DNA from 2 places in the Stenotrophomonas sp. YJH_SMC_81 genome. Region 1 is predicted to be linked to the other one. Evidence: predicted binding sites of a transcription regulator. Region 1 holds the regulator's gene; the other holds the start of a gene.
What was found. Region 1 encodes FliA, which starts transcription of late flagellar genes. Its sites were predicted from a motif close to TAAAGTTTNNCNNNCNNNGGCCGATAA; they were not measured.
Positions count from the first base shown of each region.

Region 1 (7,780 bases):
GCAGGAAGCCCGCAACGAGCCCGCGGTCGTGCTGGTACCTGGCCCGGTGCGCGCCGCGCTGGCCCGCCTGGTCCGCCACAGCGTTCCTTCGCTGTCGGTCCTGGCCTACAGCGAGGTGCCGGAGGACAAGCGCCTGAAGCTGGTCGGAACGATCAGCTGACGCCGCCCGCCGATGCGCCAGAAAACAGACACCACTTTCGAACCAACGCAACAGACAGACACCAAGGGGAACCCGCACCGTGCAGACCACCGACCACCCGAGTTCCCCGACCGCCACCCCGCCGTCTTCGCCTCGTGACCACAGCATGAAAATCAAACGATTCGTCGCCGCCGACATGCGCTCGGCCATGAACCTGGTGCGCAAGGAGCATGGTCCTGACGCCGTGATCCTGTCCAACCGCCGGATCGAGGAAGGCATCGAGATCGTCGCCGCCGCCAACTACGACGAGAGCGCGGTGCAGCGTGCGCTGGAAGCCTCGCGCCGCGACGTCGCACCGCCGCCGGCACCCAAGCCGCGCACCGCCGCCGACGCGGTGATCGCCGCCGTCACCCGCCGCCGCAGCAGCACCCCGGCACCGGAACCGGTTGCCGCCACCACCTCGGCGGTGGCCGCCCTCGCCCGTGCAGCAGTGGGCGCTACCGGCCGCACCCTCGATAGCGCCGACGAGATCGTGCCAACCCGCGGCAGCACCGGCTTCGCCGCCACCCTGGCACGCGCCGCCGTCAATGAACCGGCACTGCCGGACCAGATCTTCGCCCCGTTCGCCGAGGCCATCGTTGCTCCGGCGCCGGCACCGGCCCTCGTCGCGCCGGCCAACCGCGCCCGTTTCCAGATCGATCCGCCGCACGAGGCGCATCACGAAAGCGTGGCGCCGGCGGTGCAGCCGCCACCGCTGCCGACCGCAACCCTGTCCGAAACGCAGCCGGAGGTCGCCGTCAGCGAACCGGCGTTGGCCGATGCCACCGTCGAAGCCGCGCCGACGCCGACGCTCGCCCCAGCCCCGGTCCTGACCGTGGTCGCCCAGGACGACGCCGAGATCCGCCAGCTGCGCCAGGAAGTGGCCGGCATGCGCCAGGTGATCGAGCGCGAAATGAACCGCTTCACCGACGAGCGCCTGCGCGGCTGCCCGGTGCGCGCCACCGCGCTGGACCTGATGGACGAGTACGGCTTCGATGCTGGCCTGGCCCGCGACGTCGCCATGCAGATTCCGCTGGAGACCGAGGCGCACCGAGGCCGCGGCCTGATGCTGGGGCTGATCTCGCGCAAGCTGCCGATTGCCCCGGTCGACCCGCTGGAGGAAGGCGGCGTGATCGCGCTGGTGGGCCCGACCGGCGCCGGCAAGACCACCACCATCGCCAAGCTGGCCTCGCGGTTCGCCGAGAAGCACGCGCCGCGTGACGTGGCTCTGGTCACCACCGACACCACCCGCATCGGCGCCCGCGAGCAGCTGTATGGCTACGGCCGGCAGCTCGGCATCGCCGTGCACGAGGCCAACAGCGGCACCGACCTGGACCAGCTGCTGGAACGCCTGAAGGACTACAAGCTGGTACTGATCGACACCGCCGGACTGGGCCCGCGCGACCGCGCGCTGGCCGCGCAGCTGCAGTGGCTGCGCGCCGCGCGCCAGGTGCGCACCCTGCTGGTGCTGCCGGCCAACACCAGCTTCGGCGACATGGACGAGGTGGTCCGCCGCTTCGGTGCCGCCAACCTGCAGGGCCTGGTGCTGAGCAAGCTGGACGAAACCGGCCGCTTCGGCAACGCCCTGTCGGTGGCCGTGGACCACGCCCTGCCGATCACCTGGGTGACCGACGGCCAGGACGTTCCGGACGACCTGCACCGGGCCAGTGCGGCCAATCTCGTACTTCGCCTTGAAGATTTGCGCCGAGCGGCCGATATGCCCTGCAACCCGGAGTTGAACCATGCCGTCGCGTGAGTACGCCAAGCTGACCAAGACCTTCCCGCTGTCGGCCACCCGCAGCGAGCCGCTCGGCCCTGTGCGCACCATCGCCGTGACCGGCGGCAAGGGCGGCGTGGGCAAGACCAACGTGTCGGCCAACCTGGCCGTGGCGCTGGCCGGCATGGGCAAGCGCACGCTGCTGCTGGACGCCGACCTCGGCCTGGCCAACATCGACGTGATCCTGGGCTTGAACCCCACCTATACGCTGGCCGACCTGGTTGCCGGCCGCTGCTCGCTGGACGACGTCATCGTCGAAGGCCCGAACGGCGTGCTGGTGGTCCCGGCCGCGTCCGGCCGCCGGCACATGGCCGAGCTGGCCCCGGCCGAGCACGTCGGCCTGGTCAACGTGTTCTCCGAGCTGGAACGCGAGCTGGACATCATGGTGGTGGACACCGCCGCGGGCATCACCGACGGCGTGCTGACCTTCTGCCAGGCCGCGCAGGACACCGTGGTGGTGGTCTGTGACGAGCCGGCGTCGATCACCGACGCCTACGCGCTGATCAAGGTGCTCTCGCGCGAACGTGGCGTGGACCGCGTCCAGGTGGTGGCCAACATGGTGCGCGACCCCAACGAGGGCCGCGTACTGTACGAGAAGCTGACCCGCGTCTGCGAGAAGTTCCTCGCCGATGTCTCGCTGAACTACCTGGGCTGCGTGCCGCAGGATGACTGGCTGCGCCTGTCGGTGCAGCGCCAGCAGCCGGTGGTGAAGGCCTACCCGTCCAGCCCGTCCGCACTGGCCATCACCGAGATCGCGCGCCGCACGGCCCGCTGGCAGGCGCCCACCGAACCACGCGGCGGCGTCGAGTTCTTCCTCGAACGCATTCTCAAGCAGCGCGGGGTGGCGGCATGAAAGGCGCGGCCCAGTACAGGGAAGTCCAGCGCTCGGCGGCCAACGAGGTCATCGCCCAGCACTCGGACCTGGTGCGGCGCATCGCCCACCATCTGGCCGCGCGCCTGCCGGCCAGCGTCGAAGTCGACGACCTGATCCAGGCGGGCATGATGGGCCTGATCGAGGCTTCGCGCAGCTACGACGCCGACCAGGGCGCCTCGTTTGAGACCTATGCCTCGATCCGTATCCGTGGCTCGATGATCGACGAGATCCGCCGTGGCGACTGGGTGCCGCGCTCGGTGCACCGCCGTGCACGCGATGCTGCGGCCACCATCCGCCGCCTGGAACAGAGCAGCGGCCGCGCCGCCAGCGCCACCGAAGTGGCCGCCGCGATGGAGATGCCACTGCCCGAGTACCTGCGCCTGATGGAAGACGCTGCGCGTGGCCAGGTGCTGAGCCTGGAGTCGCGCATCGAGGACCAGGGCGAGCTGGACACGGTCGCCCAGGGTGGCCCGACCCCGCAGCAGGTGCTGGAGCGCAGCGAGTTCGGCCGCGAGCTGGGCAAGGCCATCGGCCATCTGCCCGAGCGCGAACAGCTGGTGCTCTCGCTCTACTACGAGCAGGAACTCAATCTGAAGGAGATCGGCGCGGTGCTCGGCGTGAGCGAGTCGCGGGTCTGCCAGATCCACGGCCAGGCGGTGCTGCGCCTGCGCGGCCGGCTGAAGGTATTCGAGGCCGTCGACGCCGGCCTCGAAGAATGAACATCCCCGAGGCAGCTGCCCCCGGCCGCCCGGAATGAACAACAAAGGAACTCTGCTTTGAACAAGAACATGCGCATCCTGATCGTGGACGACTTCTCGACCATGCGTCGCATCGTCAAGAACCTGCTGGGCGATCTGGGCTTCACCAACACCGCCGAAGCCGAGGACGGGCATGCCGCGCTGTCGCTGCTGCAGAGCCAGCCGTTCGATTTCGTGGTCACCGACTGGAACATGCCGGTCATGACCGGCATCGAGCTGCTCAAGGCGATCCGTGCCGACGCCAAGCTGAAGACCCTGCCGGTGCTGATGGTCACCGCCGAAGCCAAGCGCGAGCAGATCATCGAAGCGGCCCAGAACGGGGTGAACGGCTACATCATCAAGCCGTTCACCGCGCAGACGCTGGAAGAGAAGCTCGGCAAGATCTTCGAACGCCTGGCGGCCAGCGCCTGATGGACACCACGGTCGACAAGAATGCCCTCGCCCTGCGCCTGCAGGAAGCACTGGACGCACTGGAGTCCGGTGACGAAACCGCCTGGCGGCAACGCATCGACGGACTGGTCGCGCTGCGCACGCAGCCGATGATGAGCGGCCTCTCGCGGCTGGCCCGCGAGCTCGGGCAGGCCCTGGGTGAACTGCCGACCGTGCCCAGCGAGGCCGGCGAACTGGACGATGCCTGCGCACGCCTGGACCACGTGGTGGCGATGACCGAACAGGCGACGCACCGCACCCTGGACCTGGCCGAGGAATGCCGCAGCCTGACCGAACAGCTGCGCGCCGAAGGCCTGCAGCCCGGCCAGGATGCACAGCTCGAGCGCATCCGCCACAACCTCACCGAGATCGCCCTGACCCAGAGCTACCAGGACCTGACCGGGCAGATCATCCGTCGCGTGGTCGGCATCGTCCGCCGCGTGCACGAGGGCTTCGGCGCGCTCGGCCTGCCGCCGGAACAGCATCGCACCGATCCGGAACTGGCCGGGCCGGCACTGAAGGGACTGGACCGCCACGCGGTCTCGCAGAACGACGCCGACGACCTGCTGTCGGACCTGGGGCTGTAAGCATGAGCGCGGTATCCGACGACATCACTGCCGATTTCATCATCGAGGCGCAGGAAATCCTGGATCGCCTGGGCGAACAGCTGGTGTCGCTGGAGCAGGCACCACAGGACACCGAGCAGCTCAACGCGGTGTTCCGGGGCTACCACACGCTCAAGGGCGGCGCCGGCTTCCTCGGCGTCACCGCCATGGTCGAGTTGTGCCACGCCGCCGAAGAAGCGCTGGGCATCGCGCGCGCGGGCCAGGCCGTACTGCAGGCCCATCACTTCGATGCCGCCCAGCAATCGCTGGACTACCTGCAAGCGATGCTGGATGCAGTTTCCTCCGGCACCGAGCCGGGCTATGCGCCGCCGGAGCTGATCGCCCAGTTCGACATGCATGGCGGTGCCGTGGCTGCACCCGCCGCCGCAGCAGCTCCCGCTGCGGGTGGCAGCGACCTGATCACCGACGACGAGTTCGAGGCCCTGCTCGACCAGCTGCACGGCGGCAACGCACCGACTGCGGTCGCGCCGGCAAAGAAGGCTGACGACGGCCTGATCAGCGAAGACGAGTTCGAAGCCCTGCTCGACCAGCTGCACGGTGGCGCCGCACCCGGCGCCAAGCCCATCGCTGCGGTAGCGCCCGCACCGATCGCGGCACCACGCCCACTGGCCGCACCGGCCGCACCGGCAACTGCAGCGGCGACCAAGCCGGCCGCCAAGCCGCTGGCCGAAGCCGAACATACCGTGCGCGTGGACACCAAGCGCCTGGACGCGATCGTCAATCTGATCGGCGAACTGGTGCTGTCACGCAACCGGCTCAAGACCCTGCGTGCGCGCCTGCGCGACGAGGAACTGGACCGCGCCGTGTCGACCCTGGACATCGCCACCGCGCGCCTGCAGTCGGCGGTGATGCGTACCCGCATGCAGCCGGTGGGCAAGGTCTTCTCGCGCTTCCCCAAGGTCGCCCGAGACGTTGCCCGCTCGCTGAAGAAGGAAGTGGACCTGGAGCTGATCGGTGCCGAGACCGAGCTCGACCGCAACCTGGTCGAAGCGCTGGCCGACCCGCTGGTGCACCTGGTCCGCAACGCCATCGACCATGGCGTGGAAATGCCCGATCTGCGCGAAGCACAGGGCAAGCCGCGGATGGGCCATGTACGCCTGTCGGCCCAGCAGGAAGGCGACTACGTCAGCATTGAAGTGCAGGACGACGGTGCCGGCATCGATCCGGAGAAGCTGCGCGCGAAGGCGCGTGAGAAGGGCCTGATCGATCCGGAAGCTGCCGCCCGCCTGAGCAGCGAGGAGTGCCTGCACCTGGTGTTCCTGCCTGGCTTCTCGACCAAGCAGCAGGTCACGGATATCTCCGGCCGTGGCGTTGGCATGGATGTGGTGCAGTCGCGCATCCGCGAACTGAGTGGCCAGATCCAGATCCAGTCCGAGCTGGGCCGTGGCAGCCGCTTCCTGATCCGCGTGCCGCTCACCCTGGCGATCCTGCCGACCCTGCTGGTGCAGGCCGGCGAGGACGTCTATGCACTGCCGCTGGCGCGCGTGATGGAAGTGCTGCACGCGCCGCGCACCTCGCTGGGCTGGTTCGATGGCCGCGCCGTGCTCGACCGTCGTTCGCATACGCTGCCACTGGTCGATCTGCGCCAGTGGCTGGATGTGACGCCGGCCGCCTCGACCCTGCTGACCATCGTGGTGCTGCAGGCCGGCGAAGCGCGCTTCGGCCTGGTCGTGGACCAGGTGCGCGGGCGCGAGGAAGTGGTCATCAAGCCACTGCCGAAAGCCCTGCGCGGCCTGCGCGGTTACGCCGGTGCAACCCTGATCGGCGATGGTCGCATGGCACTGATCCTGGATGTGGACGGCCTGCGCAGCCCGCACGACTGACCCGTTTGCTGAACCCGTAAAACTGTGAAGTCGCACCAGTAGCCCGTACCGGTGTCTCAAGTCCCATTCATACAAGCCGATACCGGATCCATGGATAGACTCAGCCTCATTGGACTCTTTCTCGCCCTGGCCTCGCTGGTCGGCGGCAGCATCCTCAAGGGCGCCGGCCTGGCGTCGCTGTGGTCGCCTGCGGCGTTCGTGATCGTCATCGTCGGCACCGTCGCTGCGATCCTGCTGCACACCTCGCCGGCGGTGTTCAAGCATGCGTTCAGCATCGTGCGCTGGGTCGTGCGTCCACCGCACAGCGACCGCCGCGAGCTGATCCAGCAGATCGTCGAGTGGAGCAACATCGCCCGCCGCCAGGGCCTGCTGGGCCTGGAATCGCAGGTGGAAGCACAGCAGGACCCGTTCCTGCGCAAGGGCCTGCAGCTGCTGGTGGACGGCGTCGAGCCCGAATCGATGCGGCACATGCTGGAAATCGAACTGGGCAGCCAGGAGCACCAGGACCAGGCCGGCGCCAAGGTGTTCGAGGCGATGGGCATCTATGCACCGACGCTGGGCATCATCGGTGCCGTGCTGGGCCTGATCGCAGTGATGAAGAACCTGGCCGACCCGAGCAAGCTCGGCCACGGCATCGCCGCCGCGTTCACCGCCACCATCTACGGCATCGCTTCGGCCAACCTGCTGTTCCTGCCGATCGCCGCCAAGCTCAAGAGTGTGATCTCGCACAACACGCGCGACCGCGAGATGGTCATCGAAGGCCTGATCTCGATCGCCCAGGGCGAGAACCCGCGCAACATCGAAACCAACCTCTCCGGCTTCCTGCACTGACATGGCCCGCCGCAAGCACCACGAAGAGCACGCCAACCACGAAGCATGGGCGATCCCCTATGCCGACCTGATGACGCTGCTGCTCGCCTTCTTCGTGGTCATGTATGCGATCTCCTCGGTGAACGAGGGCAAGTACCGGATCATGGCCGACGCGCTGACCGATGCCTTCGGTGGCGCACCGCGCACCATCAACCCGGTGCAGGTGGGCAACAAGCAGGTGCAGGGCGGCGGCTGGGACAGCCCCTCGGTGATCAAGTCCGGCACCAAGATCGGTCCCTCCGCGCCGGCGCCCTCGCACGACCCGACCCTGCTGCCGTCGATGGCCTCGCAGATGCGCATGCCGGTGTCAGTGCACAACCAGGAGCAGATCGCCCGTGCCGAGCGCCAGCTCAACACGATTGCCGATCGCCTCACCGCCGCACTGGCGCCGCTGATCGACCGCGGCATGATCAGCGTGCGCCGCACCGAACTGTGGATCGAAGTC
Region 1 covers NZ_JCAFUB010000003.1:323,265-331,044, reverse strand. The annotation lists gene flhA (flagellar biosynthesis protein FlhA) at 1-160, shown strand, start outside; gene flhF (flagellar biosynthesis GTPase FlhF) at 306-1,934, shown strand; gene AC5P8U_RS07955 (MinD/ParA family ATP-binding protein) at 1,921-2,808, shown strand; gene AC5P8U_RS07950 (RNA polymerase sigma factor FliA) at 2,805-3,548, shown strand; gene cheY (chemotaxis response regulator CheY) at 3,606-3,998, shown strand; gene AC5P8U_RS07940 (protein phosphatase CheZ) at 3,998-4,603, shown strand; gene AC5P8U_RS07935 (chemotaxis protein CheA) at 4,606-6,465, shown strand; gene AC5P8U_RS07930 (flagellar motor protein) at 6,556-7,296, shown strand; gene motD (flagellar motor protein MotD) at 7,298-7,780, shown strand, end outside.

Region 2 (7,780 bases), on a different contig from region 1:
AGCACCCACAGGCCGATCAGCACGGCCAGGATCGGGTCGATCGGTTTCCATCCGGTCCACTTGATCAACAATGCGCCCGCAATCACAGCCACCGAGCCGAGCATGTCGGCCCACACTTCCAGGTAGGCGCCCTTCACGTTGAGGCTCTCGCCACTGCCCGCCCGCAGCAGGCGCATCGAGATCAGGTTGATGACCAGGCCCGCAGCCGCGATCACCAGCATGCCGGAGGAGGCGATCTCCTGCGGCTGGCGGAAGCGGCCGACCGCCTCCCACAGGATGTAGGCGGCGACCACGAACAGCATGGCACCGTTGATCATCGCGCCCAACGCTTCCAGCCGTGCATAGCCGTAGGTGCGGCGCGCATCCGGCGGGCGCCGGCTCAACCGTACCGCGACCAGCGCGATCATCAGCGCCAGCGCATCGGTGGCCATGTGCGCGGCGTCGGACAACAGCGCCAGGCTGTTGGTCCAGAACGCGCCCACCACTTCGACGACGAGGAAGGTGGTGGTCAGGCCGAGTGCCCACCACAAGGGATTCTCGTGGCGGATCTGGGATGGCAGGTGATCGTGGTCGTGGCCCATGGCAACAGCTCCTTTGCGATGCGGTGCAGGCTACGCGGTGCCGGCGGAGGAGACTATTACGATGTTTATAACATTGCAGGCCACACGAGCCCTCGTCGGGCATGGCCCGGCGAGGGCTGCAGATCGACGCCGGCCTGCGGTCAGAAGCCGAAGCGCAGGCTGGCCCAGTACGCGCGGCCCGGCTCGTTGTAGGTCGCCGCCCCGGCATCACTGCTGTTGGCCTCGCGGAACAGGCGCTTGTCGGCCAGGTTGTTCACGCCGAAGCCGAAGCTGACCGTCTCGGTCACCTTGTAGCGCGCGCTCACGCCCCAGATGTTGTACGCGCCACGATCCTGCAGCGCGATCGATGCATCGCAGCTGCCGGTGCAGCGCGGGTCGTTGTTGATGTTGGTCGTGGCCGGTTCCTGCTTGCCGTAGAAGGTGCCGGTCAGCAGCACGGACAGCCTGTCGGTGGCCTGCCAGTCCAGCATGGTGTTGATCGTGTACTTCGGGATCACCGACAACGGCTGGTGCGTGGTCTTGTTCTCGTTTTCCACCATGTAGGTGAAGTTGTTGCTCCACTTCAGGCGGTTGCCCTGCTCGCCCAGCAGCGGAATGACCAGGTTGCCTTCCAGCCCCTGCACGATCGCCTTCGGCGCGTTCTCCCAGCGGAAGATGCGGCCCTTGGTGTCGGCGGTCAGCCCGATCTGGGTGTAGCCGGCCTGGATCTTGTCCTTGTAATCGTTGTGGAAGTAGGTCAACGACGCCTGCCAGCCGCTCTGCGGTGCCCACTCGATGCCCAGTTCCTTGTTCAGGCTGGTTTCCGCCTTCAGGTCTGCGTTGCCGCGCATGTAGCAACCGGCGCCCAGGCTCGGCAGCGCATTCGGGCAGCCGTTGCCACGGGTGTAGTACAGATAGTCCGGATTCGACTGGTACAGGTTCGGCGCCTTGAACGCGCGGGCGATGCCGCCCTTCACCACCCAGTCGCTGCTGATGCGGAACTGCGCATTGAGGCTGGGGCTGGTGTTGTTGCCGAACTGGCTGTGGTGGTCAAAACGCAGGCCCGGGGTAACGATCCAGCGCTCACCCAGGTAGATGTTGTCTTCCACGAACACCGCCGTGGTCTGCGCATCGGCCTTGCCGCGCGCACGATCGGCCGACAGCCCCGGGATGCCACCGCCGCTGCTGCTGGACTGGCTCATCGAGTACGGGTCGGTCAGCCGGCTGTCCAGGTATTCAAAGCCCAACGTCCAGATGTTCTCGGCGCCGCCCAGCGTGGTCGGGAAGCTCACTTCGCCATCCAGCTGGTAGTTGCGCAGGCGCGAGGTCGACCAGTCGGTGCCGTTGAAGCTGCCTTCCGGGCCACCGGCCAGGCCTTCATTGATGCGCGAGTTGTTCACCGCTTCAACTGCAGCGGTCACCCGCGAGGTGACATCGCCCCAGCGGCCACGATGGGTGATCGCGCCGGTGTTGCGGTACATGCGGTTGGTTTCCGCCTTGCCGTCGGCCAGGGCGGCCAGATCGATGCCGGTCGAAGTGCCGGTGGTGCTGACCGCGCGGTCACCAGCATAGATGTTGCCCTGGCGGCTGGTGCCGGCCTCGAACTCGACCACCTGGTCGGCGGTCACGTCCCAGCGCAGCAGCGCGTTGATGTCGCGGTTCTTGACGCCCTCGCGGCCAGCCGGTGGCACTGCGTTCGGCTGGGTGGCGTACTGGCGGTTGAGATCGAGTGAATCGGCGTCGGTCTTGTTGAGGTTGCCGTACAGGCGGAACGACAGCGTGTCGGTCATCGGCCCACTCAGCTGCAGGCCGACGCGCTCGCTGCCACCTTCGGCGCTGTGTTCGGGCACCAGCCCGTACAGGTCGACCGCACCGGTCAGGTCGCCGGTCGGGCGCTTGGTGATGATGTTGACCACGCCACCGGAAGCACCGGAGCCATAGCGTGCCGCCGCCGGTCCGCGCAGCACTTCGATGCGCTCGATCATCTCCGCCGGCACCCAGTTGGTGTCGCCGCGCGTGTTGCGCTCGCCACTGCGGCCCATGCGCACGGCATCGCGCGCACCGATGCGCTTGCCGTCGACCAGGATCAGGGTGTTTTCCGGGCCCATGCCGCGCAGGTCGATCTGGCGGTTGTTGCCATACTGGCCCGAGGCGCTGTTGCCGGTGAGGTTGACGCCCGGCATGGTGCGCAGCAGTTCGGCGATGTCGTTGGCCGGTGGGCGCTTGGCGATGTCCTCGGCGGTGATGGTCGAGGTACCCAACGCCTGGCGGGCAATCTGCGAGGCGGTGACGTGCACCGTGTCGATATCGGTGGCGTCGGCTTCAGCCTGGGCGGTCAGGGCGCTGCCCGCCAGCAGGGCGGCAACGGCGAGCGCCAGCGGGCGCGGCGAGAGGACAACGGCAGGAGACATGATCTGGACCTTCTGGCAGGGCAACGGGGCCTCTGGCAAAGGGCTTGAGGCAACGACGAGGGGGAGGCGGAGCGTCGCTGCAGTCGCCTGCGGCCCGATCCGTGCGCGCATTCTCCCATCAATGCGAGTGATTCTCAAATGCGTTCGCTCATTGCTACCGCAGGCGTGATGTGACCTGCGTGCCGGACGACCCTGCATCGCGCTTAAACTGGCCGGCTTGCCCACCATCAACCGCACGCCACCGCGGCCGATACCCGTGGTTTGCCGTACGCAGTCAGAGATCGACGTGGAACCACCCCAACTGGACGATGCCAGCCAGCCGCTGGCCGAGGCCTGGCAGCACTGCCTGCAACAGGCCGGCCCTGCCGCCACCGCGCTGCTGCACGCCGCCGCAACCGATGCCCCGCCGGCGTTGGCCCAACGCTTCTACGAAGTGCTGTTGCAGGACGGGCGTGCACGCCGCTTCCTGTCCCACGATCAGGTCAAGCAACGCCTGCAACCGGCCATGCAGCGCTGGCTGGTGCAGCTGCTGACCACCGATGCCGACGGCATTGCCGCCACCGTTGCCTCGCAACGGGTGATCGGCGATGTGCATGCCCGGGTCGGCATTCCGGTCGACCTGGTCACCCGAGGCGCGCGCGTACTCAAGCACGAGCTGTTCGTGCGCCTGCGCGACGACGCGCCCGACAGCGCCACCGCGTTCGCCGCCATCGACTGCCTCAGCGCGATCATGGACATCGCCATGGAAGGCATGACCCTGGCCTACACCCATGCACGTGAGCGCTCCACCCGCGCCGATGCTGCCTACCGGTTGTTCTCGCTGGTGCAGAATGTCGGTACTGAACGCGAGCGTCAGCGTGCACTGCTGCTGGACTGGGAGAACGCCCTGCTGTACGCACTCGCCGGCCACGTGCAGGCCAGCGAAAGCGCCAGCCTGGCGACCTCGGAATTCGGCCTGTGGTTCACCCACAAGGGCATCCCCAGCTTCGGCGAGAGCAGCGAAACCCAGCAGGTCGGCCAACTGATGGCCCGCATCGACGGCAACCTGCAGCGGGCAAGCCATGACACCCCGGCGCAACGACTGGCGGTGCTGCCGGCCATCCGCGAGGACCTGGCCGCCATCCGTACCCTGATGACGCTGTTGTTCGAACGCATCGGTGAACTGGATGCCGGCAGCGATGCCCTGACCAACCTGCTCAACCGCCGCTTCCTGCCTACCGTGCTGCGCAGGGAGATCGAGCTGGCCACGCGCAACCGCACGCCGTTCTCGCTGCTGCTGCTCGACCTGGATCACTTCAAGGCGATCAACGACGGCCACGGCCACGATGCCGGCGACCGCGCGTTGCAGCACGTGGCCGGCCTGCTCGGCCAGCTGACCCGCGGCAGCGACTACCTGTTCCGCTACGGCGGCGAGGAGTTCGTGGTGGTGCTGGTTGCCGCCAGTGAGTCACAGGCCTCGGTGATCGCCGAGAGCCTGCGCCGGCAGATCGCGCAGTCGCCAGTGGCACTGGCCAACGGCCAGGTTCTGTCGCTGACTGCCAGCATCGGCGTGGCCGGCCATGATGGCCACCCGGACTACGAACGCTTGATGGCACGTGCCGACGCGGCGATGTACGAGGCCAAGCGCAGCGGCCGCAACCGCGTGGTGGTGGCCAGCGCCGACCTGCAGGAAGCGCCGGGGCGGCGCGCGTTGCAGCGCTGAACTGGCGGAAATGAAGAATCCCGGTGGCGGATAGAGTCGACTGTTAGTACTACCGCGCGCAGCGCGGAGCTTTTCGCCGTCGGAACGAGGAGCAGTCGACTAACAGTCGACTCTACCGATTCGCGCGGCAGCCGCTGCTTTCACCGCCCGCCTCCGCCACGCTGCCCACCACAGCAGCGCCAGCAGCGCGATGCCGGCGCCCAGCAGGCACACGGCAGGCCAGCCGTGCCGGGCGTGCACCCAGGGCCCGGCAGCCGCACCGGCACCACTACCCACCGCATAGAAGAGCATGTAAAGCGCCACCAGGCGTCCATGCTGCTCGCCCGGCGCGCGCAGCAGCAGCGCCTGGTTCGAGACATGCAGCGCCTGCCCACCCAGATCGAGCACGATCACGCCCAGCAGCAGCAACGACAGCGACTGCGGCAGGCCCAGCAGCGGCCACCACGCGACCAGCATCAACAGCAGCGCGCCAAGACTGACCCGATCGGCAAAACCGCGGTCCATCCAGTGCCCGACCCGCGACGCCATCAATGCACCTGCCACCCCAGCCAGGCCGAGCGCACCGATGGCCGCAGTGGACCACTGCAGCGGTGGGGCCGACAGCGGCAAGGGGGCCGCCGCCCAGAACACGTTGAGTCCGGCATACAGCAGCAACGCCAGTGGACCGCGCTCGCGCAGCGTTCGATCCCGGCGCAGCATGCCCAGCATCGAGCCGATCAGGTCGCGCCAACGCGGCGGCACCACGGGTATCGGCACCGCCGGCAGGCGCCGCCACAGCAGTGCGGCCAGGGTCGCCATCAGCGCTGCCGACAGCAGATAGACTGCTTGCCAGCCGGCAATGGCCGCCACCGTGCCGGACAGCACGCGCGCCAGCAGCAACCCGATGAACACCCCGCCCTGCACCACCCCCACCACGCGCCCGCGCTGCGCGGCCGGAGCCATCGCTGCCGTGTAGGCGATCAAGCCTTGGGTCAGCGCGGTGCCCAACAGCCCGGCCAGCAGCAGGCCCGACAACAGCCAACCGGCCGTGCGTGCCGCTGCCAGCCACAGCAGGGCCGCGACCAGTGCCGCCAGCTGCAGCCGCAGCAGGTGCCGCCGGTCACCGCGATCAGCCAGCGGCAGCAACCCGAGCAATGCCAGCACGCTGCCGGCCTGGGTCGCGGCCAGCACCGCGCCGGCAACCGCCCGCTCCAGCGCGAAGGCGTGTGCAAGCTGATCCAGCAGCGGCTGCGCGTAATAGACGTTGGCAACGCTGGCGCCGGCGGCAACCGCAAGCAGCACCAGCAGGGGGCGTGGAATCGGCATGGCATTCGTCATCTGGTTTCATATTGAAACCAGATGCAGGCTAGCTACTTTGGTTTTAAACTGCAACCACATAGGACGGAGACCGCCATGCACGCAGACAGCCCCTGCCCCGTTGCCCGCAGCGCCGACCTGCTCGGTGATCGCTGGGCACTGCTGGTGATCCGCGATGCCTTCGACGGCGTCAGCCGCTTCGGCGACTTCCAGCGCAGCCTGGGCGCCGCCCGCAACATCCTCAGCGATCGCCTGCGCAGGCTGGTCGAGGCCGGCATCCTGCAACTGCAACCGGCCTCCGACGGCTCGGCCTACCAGGAATACGTGCTCACCGCCGCGGGCCAGGCGCTGTTCCCGGTGCTGGTCGCGCTGCGCCAATGGGGTGAACGCCATCGCTTCGGTGCAGACGAAGCTCATTCGCAGCTGATCGAATCCAGCACGCGGCGACCGCTGCCGTACATGCAGCCGCGCGGGCGCGACGGTCGGCCCCTGCAGGCCGCCGCCACCCGTGTGCGCAAGCTCAGGGACGACGGGCACAGCGCCTGACCCGCCCATTCGCGCACACCGCGACCCGGTCGCGCCGGTTAGCATCGGATGTTTCCGCCGCCGGACAACGACGATGTCGCGCTATCGCTCTTCCCTGATGACCGCCCTGCTGCTGCCGTTGCTGGCCTGCAGCGCCGGAACCACGCAGGCCCGCGAGGTTGCCGCGCCCGCCGACCACGTGCAGGCCGATGGCCCCTATGTGTTCCGCCAGGGCGACCGGGTGCAGGCCAAGTGGATCTGCGCCGACAAGGTCGAATCGCGCACGCTTGCCTCCGGGGCAACAGGGACCGATATCGCACCGCGCTGCGGCTACGAACACACCGTGCATGTGGCTGCGCCGAATGCAGCCTCGGTCTCGGTGCTGCCGGCCACACCGCGCATCGTCGCGCTGTCCGACATTCACGGCCAGTACGGGTTGCTGGTGCGCCTGCTGCGTGCCCATCACGTGATCGACGCGCAGGATCGCTGGGCGCTGGGCAAGGACACGCTGGTCATCGCCGGCGACGTGTTCGACCGCGGCCCGCAGGTGACCGAGGCGTTCTGGCTGCTCTACGGCCTGCAGCAGCAGGCGGCCGCCGCCGGTGGCGCCGTGCACTTCGTGCTCGGCAACCACGAAACCATGGTGCTGTACGACGACCTGCGCTACGTCAACCCCAAGTACCTGCGCAGCGCCCAGCTGCTGGGCCGCAGCTACCCGCAGCTGTATGGCGCCGACTCGGTGATCGGGCAGTGGCTGCGCACCCGACCGGTACTGCTGAAGATCGGCGATACCCTGTTCCTGCACGGCGGCATCTCGCCCGAGGCGGTGCAGCTGGCGCTGGACCCGGCACGCACCAACGCGGCCTACCAGGCCTCGCTGGGCCTGCCCAAGGCCGAAGTGAAGGCCGACCCGGCCACCGCACCGCTGTATGACGGCAAGACCAGCCCGATCTGGTACCGCGGCTATTTCGATGGCCGCCTTGACACCGCGGGTGTGCAGGCCGTGCTCGACCGCCTGCAGCTCAAGCGCATCGTGGTCGGCCATACGTCGATGCCACACGTCAGCAGCTTCCACGGCGACCGCGTGATCGCCATCGACAGCAGCATCAAGAACGGCGAGAACGGCGAACTGCTGTTCATCGAGGAGGGCAAGCTCAGCCGTGGCCTGCTGGATGGCTCCCGGATGCCGCTGGCGCTGGGTGAGCCGGGGCTGCAGGACTGAATGGAGGGACAGCGTGACGGCGCCGGGAGGTGCCGGCGCGCTCCACCTTCACCCGGTTTGCGGC
Region 2 covers NZ_JCAFUB010000004.1:126,846-134,625, reverse strand. The annotation lists gene AC5P8U_RS10095 (cation diffusion facilitator family transporter) at 1-581, opposite strand, end outside; gene AC5P8U_RS10090 (TonB-dependent siderophore receptor) at 722-2,971, opposite strand; gene AC5P8U_RS10085 (GGDEF domain-containing protein) at 3,258-4,673, shown strand; gene AC5P8U_RS10080 (MFS transporter) at 4,773-5,990, opposite strand; gene AC5P8U_RS10075 (winged helix-turn-helix transcriptional regulator) at 6,066-6,515, shown strand; gene AC5P8U_RS10070 (metallophosphoesterase) at 6,589-7,716, shown strand.
Region 2: a site for FliA is predicted at 3,199-3,225, ahead of AC5P8U_RS10085 (GGDEF domain-containing protein). Genes of this name have one in related genera too.